Regions from separate parts of the Telluria sp. B2 genome, predicted to be linked through region 3. Evidence: predicted binding sites of a transcription regulator. Region 3 holds the regulator's gene; each other region holds the start of a gene.
What was found. Region 3 encodes sigma-54, which starts transcription at its own class of promoters, with help from an activator protein. Its sites were predicted from a motif close to TGGCANGNAANCTGCTTT; they were not measured.
Positions count from the first base shown of each region.

Region 1 (2,259 bases), 1.1 Mb from region 3:
GCGCGAAAAGGCACGCGGCATCCCGGCCTCGAAGATCATCCTGGCCGGCTTCTCGCAAGGCTGCGCGATGACGCTGCAGACCGGCCTGCGCCACCCGGAAAAGCTGGCCGGCATGCTCTGCCTGTCGGGCTACCTGCCGCTGCACACCCACGTGGCGCACGAGCGCACCGAGGAAAGCATCGACACCCCGATCTTCATGGCCCACGGCCGCCAGGATCACGTGGTGCCTTTCCTGCGCGCCGAACAGTCGCGCGACGTGTTGAAAGGCCTGGGCTACCAGGTCGAGTGGCACGAGTACCAGATGCAGCATTCGCTGTGTTTCGAGGAAGTCCAGGACATCTCGGCCTGGCTCAGGAAAGTACTGGCTTAAGCCTCACACCCACGGGAGCCGCGGCTCCCGTTTCATTTTGGAGGTCCAACATGGCCAAGAAAGAACAGCTCGACGAAGAAACGATGGCGCTGATTAACTGGTGCATCGAGGTCGAGAAACACCTGGTGGCCGGCGGCGCCACCCAGCAGCAGGCGCAGGACCACATCGAGGAGCAGGTCGAGTGGTTCACGGACCTGTTCTACGACGGTTTGACGCCGGAAGAGGCGGCGAAGGAAGCGCTGGCCTGAGGCGCGTCAGCCGCGCCGTATGCGTTGTGCATGTCGGAAATTTTAACAATCAGATATCTACTGTTGGTATCAATACCTTCAAGCATTTGATTCTCGATGCTTTTTTCTGACTGGTATGGGGATTGCTTTGTGCGATGCGGGCACATTCAATAACCATACTAGGGAGAAATTATGTGAGGAAATTGATCGCAGGAGTTGCCACTGCCCTGCTCTGCTCCACCGCCTCGGCCGGCCTGGTGCAATACACGCTGTCGGACGTCCGTTTCAGCGACGGCGGCACGCTCGAAGGCTTCTTCGTGCAGGACACCGAGGACAATTCCATTGTCTACTACTGGCTGGGCGCCGAAGGCGGCCGCAATCCGAGCGCATGGTTCCAGCCGACCGACTACATGGACTATATCACCAAGGCGCAGGTGAACTTCTACTGGGGCGGCCCGACCAGCTTCCGCCTGGAGCAGGACAAGACCGATGCCTGGATCGGCATGCTGCACCTGGGCTTCCGCTACGGCGAGGAAGGGGGCATCGCCGCCTACGGCTCGCTGCGCACCGTTCCGGTGGACTATGCCGAGGACTGGTGGGAGATCAAGCCGACCTACCGCAGCATCATCGGCGGCACCGCCATTGCCGGCGAACTCGATCCCGAACTCGCCGCCCTGCTGGCGAACGGCCCGGTCGACGGCATGGTCCACATTGTCCCGACCCGCATGCCCGAGCCGGGCAGCCTCGCCCTGCTGGGCATTGGCGCGGCCTTCGGCGCGACCCGCCTGCGCCGCCGCAACCAGACGGCGTAATTCCCACCTAGTCCGGCAGCCGCGCAGCGCTCGAGACCGGCACCTCGGTCTGCGCGGTATTCATTACCATCGCCAGGAAGGTGTAGTAACCGTTCAGTCCCATCAAATCGACCACGCCCTGCTCGCCGAACAGCGCCAGCGCGTCGGCATAGGTGCGGTCCGAGACCTGCTTGTTCTGGTGCAGCTCGATGCAGAAGTCGTGCACCACCGATTCGTCCACCAGCATGTTCTCCGGCCGGCGTCGCTGGGCAATCGCATTGATCACGGCCGGCGGGATGCCGACCTGGGCGGCGATCGGCGCGTGGATCGCCCACTCGACCTGCTGGTTCCACTGGCGCGCCGTGACCAGGATCGCCAGTTCCGACAGGCGGATCCCGATGGCGCTGCGGTAGCGCAGGTACTCGCCCATGCGCTGGGCGTTCTCCAGCAGTTCCGGACTGCGCAAAAGCGGCACGAAGGGGCCGTAGAGTGCGCCGCGCGGGCCCGCGATCACGGCCTGCGCGGCGCGGCGCTGGGCTTCGGTCAGCTGGTCGGGCGGAATCGGGCGGAGTCGGTCGCTCATGGTCGCGTGGCAAACATGTCTAGGTGGAAAAATATTCGCACAGCTTACGGCAAAGATCAAAGGAATCCGCCCCCTTCGCGCTTATTGTCAAACGTCAATCTTTCCTCGAAGGGGGCAGCCATGAGTCATATCATCCATCGCAGCCTGCGCCAGACACCGCCGGTGGCGGTCGGCGCCAGTGGCGTGACCATCCGCGACAGCAGCGGCAGAATCTATATCGACGCCAGCGGGGGCGCGGCCGTGTCCTCGCTCGGGCACGGCCATCCGCACGTGATCGCGGCGCTGCAC
Region 1 covers NZ_CP196525.1:841,138-843,396, reverse strand. The annotation lists gene ACSUZJ_RS03835 (alpha/beta hydrolase) at 1-370, shown strand, start outside; gene ACSUZJ_RS03830 (hypothetical protein) at 421-618, shown strand; gene ACSUZJ_RS03825 (PEP-CTERM sorting domain-containing protein) at 801-1,409, shown strand; gene ACSUZJ_RS03820 (carboxymuconolactone decarboxylase family protein) at 1,417-1,971, opposite strand; gene ACSUZJ_RS03815 (aspartate aminotransferase family protein) at 2,092-2,259, shown strand, end outside.
Region 1: a site for sigma-54 is predicted at 730-747, ahead of ACSUZJ_RS03825 (PEP-CTERM sorting domain-containing protein). Genes of this name have one in related genera too.

Region 2 (2,259 bases), 590 kb from region 3:
GATGTCCTGGACCTTGCCGCTGGCGAGGTCGATCAGCTTCAGCGCATGCGGCGCCGGGTTGTTGCGGCCGACGCGGGTGCGCTCGTCGTCGGTTTCCTCGTAGCCCGATTCGGTCACGTAGCGCGGCATCTTGCCGACGCGGCCCTTGTCGCCGCCCTTCGGCGCGGTGACGACGACCAGCCAGCGGCCGTCCGGGGACAGGGCGCTGCCTTCGATGGTGACCTTGTCGCCCAGGTAGATCGGGCCAGGTGCGCGGGTCGGATCGGCGCGGCGCTCTTCATCAAGACGGGCGCGGGCGGCGTCGCGGTCGTCCTTGGCGCGCTTGAGGGTGGCGATCAGGCGCAGCTGCATTTCGCGCAGCGCATCCGGGTCCGAGGCTGCCGGGTCTTTCGCGGCGCGCGGCAGCGCCACCGGACCCTGCACGCGGCTGGCGCGGTCCCAGCTGAACCACTCGTGGCCGACGCGGAACTGCACCGCGCGCTCGTCGCTCGAGAATTGCGGATCTTCGGCCTTCACGCCCTTCGTGATCTGGACCAGGGCGCCGTTCTTCAGGTCGCGTTCGAACAGATCGCCATTACGCACCAGGATGGCGCGGGTGTGGGCGCGATCGTAGACCACGTTCGGGCTGTCGAGCTTTGCCAGCTCCGCGTCCGCCACGCGGCGCGGCTGGCCGCCCTGGACCGCCTCGAAGGTGTCGCGCAGCTGCGAGCCGGTGCGCTTCTGCTTGAAGAAGACCTGCTTGCCGTCCCAGCTCCACCATGCCTGTTCGGCGGGGTTGCCGATCCAGTCGGGGTGGGCCATGGCCTGGTCGAGGGTGACGGGCGTGGGCGCGGCCGCAGCGGCGGCAGACAAGGCGCCGAACGCGGCAAAGATCGTAAGTGCAGGAAGTCGCATCGTGGATAGTGGTGGGTGAACGAAATAGCTTTCTGGCTAGAAAAAATGCGAATGCATTCTAGCTCAGCCACCATGCGACGGGGAGGTCTGCGGGGGATTTATCCGCAGGAGAAAACGCTGCTGGCGTAAGTACTTACGCCAGCGCGGGAGAGAAAAGCGGCTGTTGCGCCGCAGCGTTCAGGCGGCGCGGCCTGCGGTGTTGCGCTGGCGCGGCAGGAACAGGGTGATGCGTGCAACGACGGCAACGATGGCGATAGCGACCGGCAGGTATTCGAATGCTTCCATGATCAATTCCTCTTAATTGGTGTGATGTTGCGGTGCAGTATAAATTGGACCCAGACATAAATAAACTTTTCGTTTGTGATGCCGGCGATAAATTTCATGAATGATTTTGTTGCTCTGGCACCAAGAGATATTTAACTCGGGAATATCCCGACTGCGGGCTGGTCGTATGTACGGGGTATGGCCCGGTTCTTGCATTCGCTACGGGCATGACCTCCACCGACAAGCCACCCAAGCTACGCATCGTCGTCGTCACGGCCGACCCCGGCGCCGGCGGCGACCAGGCGTGCACGGCGCGTGCGCAGCGCAACACGGCATTGCGCATCGGGCTGCTCGAATCGGGCTACGACATCGTCGCCTCGCTGCCGCCGGACATCTTCCTGCCCGAGCGCATCGCCCAGCTGCAGCCGGATCTGATCATCGTCGACAGCGAGTCCGACGCCCGTGACGTGCTCGAGCACATCGTGATCGCCACCCGCGATGCGCGCCGCGCCATCGTCCTGTTCACCGAGGACGACAGCGCCCAGGCGATGGAAGCCGCGGTGGCGGCCGGCGTATCGGCCTATATCGTGGCCGGCCTGCAGGCCGAGCGCGTGCGGCCCGTGCTCGACGTGGCGCTGGCGCGCTTCCGGCGCGAGCAGAAGCTGCTCGGCGAGCTGGCCGACACGCGCCAGAAGCTGGCCGAACGCAAGGTGGTCGAGCGCGCGAAAGGTGTGCTGATGGCGCGCCACCGGCTGGGCGAAGAGGAAGCCTATGGACGCCTGCGCAGCATGGCGATGAACAAGAACATGAGACTGGCCGAGATCGCGCAGCGCATCCTGGACGTCGAGGACTTGCTGGGCTGACCCGGCAAAAGGAAGCATATGACAGGCTTGGCTGGACAGGGCGCATACGCGGGCGGATCGGACCGGCCCGAGAAGGACACACTGCGGGTCGGCTTCATGCCGCTGGCCGATTGCGCGCCGCTGGTCATGGCGTCGGTGCTGGGCTTCGACGAGAAGTACGGCATCAAGCTTGTGCTCGAGCGCCAGCACTCCTGGTCGGCGATGCGCGACCGCCTGACGGGCGGAGAGCTGGACGCCG
Region 2 covers NZ_CP196525.1:4,553,761-4,556,019, reverse strand. The annotation lists gene ACSUZJ_RS20140 (S9 family peptidase) at 1-894, opposite strand, end outside; gene ACSUZJ_RS20135 (ANTAR domain-containing response regulator) at 1,386-2,021, shown strand; gene ACSUZJ_RS20130 (CmpA/NrtA family ABC transporter substrate-binding protein) at 2,040-2,259, shown strand, end outside.
Region 2: a site for sigma-54 is predicted at 1,358-1,375, ahead of ACSUZJ_RS20135 (ANTAR domain-containing response regulator). Genes of this name have one in related genera too.

Region 3 (2,259 bases):
TCGGCCTGCTGGGCCCGAACGGCGCCGGCAAGACCACCTCGTTCTACATGATCGTCGGCCTGGTGCCGTCGGACGCCGGCGCGATCGAGATCAACGGCACCGATATCTCGAGCCTGCCGATCCACCGGCGCGCGGTGCTGGGCCTGTCCTACCTGCCGCAGGAAGCCTCGGTGTTCCGCAAGCTGACGGTCGAGGACAATATCCGCGCCGTGCTGGAACTGCAGCGCAACGAGGACGGCAAGCCGCTCTCGAAGGACGCCATCGACGCGCGCCTCGACTCCCTGCTGGCCGAACTCCAGATCGAGAAGCTGCGCGAAAACCCGGCGCTGTCGCTGTCGGGCGGCGAGCGCCGCCGCGTCGAGATCGCGCGCGCGCTGGCCACCAATCCGCGCTTCGTGCTGCTCGACGAACCCTTCGCCGGCGTCGACCCGATCGCGGTGATCGAGATCCAGCGCATCGTGCGCTTCCTGAAGGAGCGCGGCATCGGCGTCCTGATCACCGACCACAACGTGCGCGAGACGCTGGGCATCTGCGACCGCGCCTACATCATCAACCAGGGCGCGGTGCTGGCCTCGGGCCGCCCTGACGACATCATCGCCGACGAGTCGGTGCGCCGCGTCTACCTGGGCGAACACTTCCGCATGTAGCAACCACGAAGCGACAACGAAGCAGCAACAAGCGATGAAACAATCCCTGCAACTCCGGACTTCGCAGCACCTGGCGCTTACCCCGCAGCTTCAGCAATCGATCCGCCTGCTGCAGTTGTCCACGCTCGAACTGCACCAGGAAATCGAGCAGATCCTGTCCGACAATCCCTTGCTCGAACGGCTGGACGATCCGCTCGACCACTCGGTGCGCCTGCTTGCCGACGGCGCCATCAGCAATGCGCCCAGCCAGGGCGAGGCCCCGGCCACGCCGGGCGGCGAGGAGGGCGCGCCGAACGGCGAAGCGGCCGACTTCGATGGCGCCGATGGCGATGCCGGCCGCGGCGACGGCGATGCCGACTGGGGCGAAGCCGGACGGTCGTCCGGCAACGGCGAGGACGAGGATGGCCGGCCGCAACTGGAAGCGGCCGGCATCACGCTGCGCGAGCACCTGTCCGAACAGGTGCGGGTGACGGGCCTGAGTGCGCGCGACCGTGCGCTGGCCGAACTCGTGATCGACGCCATCGACGACAACGGCTACCTCGAAGAGCAGCTCGACGAGATCCACGCGCGCCTGCCCGAGGAGCTCGAGGTCGAGATGGACGAACTGCGCTGCGCGCTGGCGCTGGTGCAAAGCCTGGACCCGGTGGGCGTGGGCGCACGGAGCGCGGCCGAGTGCCTGGCGCTGCAGATCCGCAGCATGCCGGGCGTGCCGCTGGTCACGCGGCGCATGGCCCTCAAGATCGTCGAGGGCTACCTGACCTGGTTCGCCCAGCGCGAATTCAACAAGCTGAAAAAAGCCCTGGACTGCGACGACGAAGACCTGCGCGAAGCCCAGGCCGTGATCCGCCAATGCAATCCGCATCCGGGCGCGGCTTTTGCGTCGAGCACCTCGGACTACGTGGTTCCGGACGTGATTGTCCGGAAAACGAAGAACGGCTGGGGCGTGATGCTGAACCAGGACGTGATGCCGCGCCTGCGCGTGAACAACATGTACGCGGCCCTGCTCAAGCAGGGCAAGGGCGAAAGCCAGATGAGCGCGCAACTGCAGGAAGCGAAGTGGCTGATCAAGAATATGCGCCAGCGCTTCGACACGATCTTGCGTGTTTCGCAAGCCATTGTGGAGCGCCAGCGCAACTTTTTCAGCCACGGCGCGGTTGCCATGCGGCCCCTTGTGCTTCGTGAGATAGCTGATACACTAGGACTACACGAGAGCACAATTTCTCGTGTCACAACGCAGAAATTCATGCTGACCCCGCACGGCATGTTTGAGCTGAAGTATTTCTTCGGAAGCCACGTCGCCACCGAAGCGGGAGGTGAAGCATCTTCGACGGCGATCCGGGCTCTCATCGCGCAACTGACAGGAGCAGAAGACCCCAGGAACCCATTATCCGATAGCAAGATCGCGGAAATGCTCGGTGAACAAGGAATGGTCATCGCGCGCCGCACGGTTGCAAAATACCGTGAGGCACTGAAAATTCCTCCCGTCAGTCTCCGCAAATCCTTGTAACGGCGGCACCCACGCGCTTCCTTGTTGCGCGGCGCGGCAGCCGCCACATCTTCAAAGGAGTGTGTATGAATCTCACCATCAGCGGCCACCACCTCGACGTTACCC
Region 3 covers NZ_CP196525.1:5,147,797-5,150,055, reverse strand. The annotation lists gene lptB (LPS export ABC transporter ATP-binding protein) at 1-647, shown strand, start outside; gene ACSUZJ_RS22720 (RNA polymerase factor sigma-54) at 682-2,154, shown strand; gene hpf (ribosome hibernation-promoting factor, HPF/YfiA family) at 2,220-2,259, shown strand, end outside.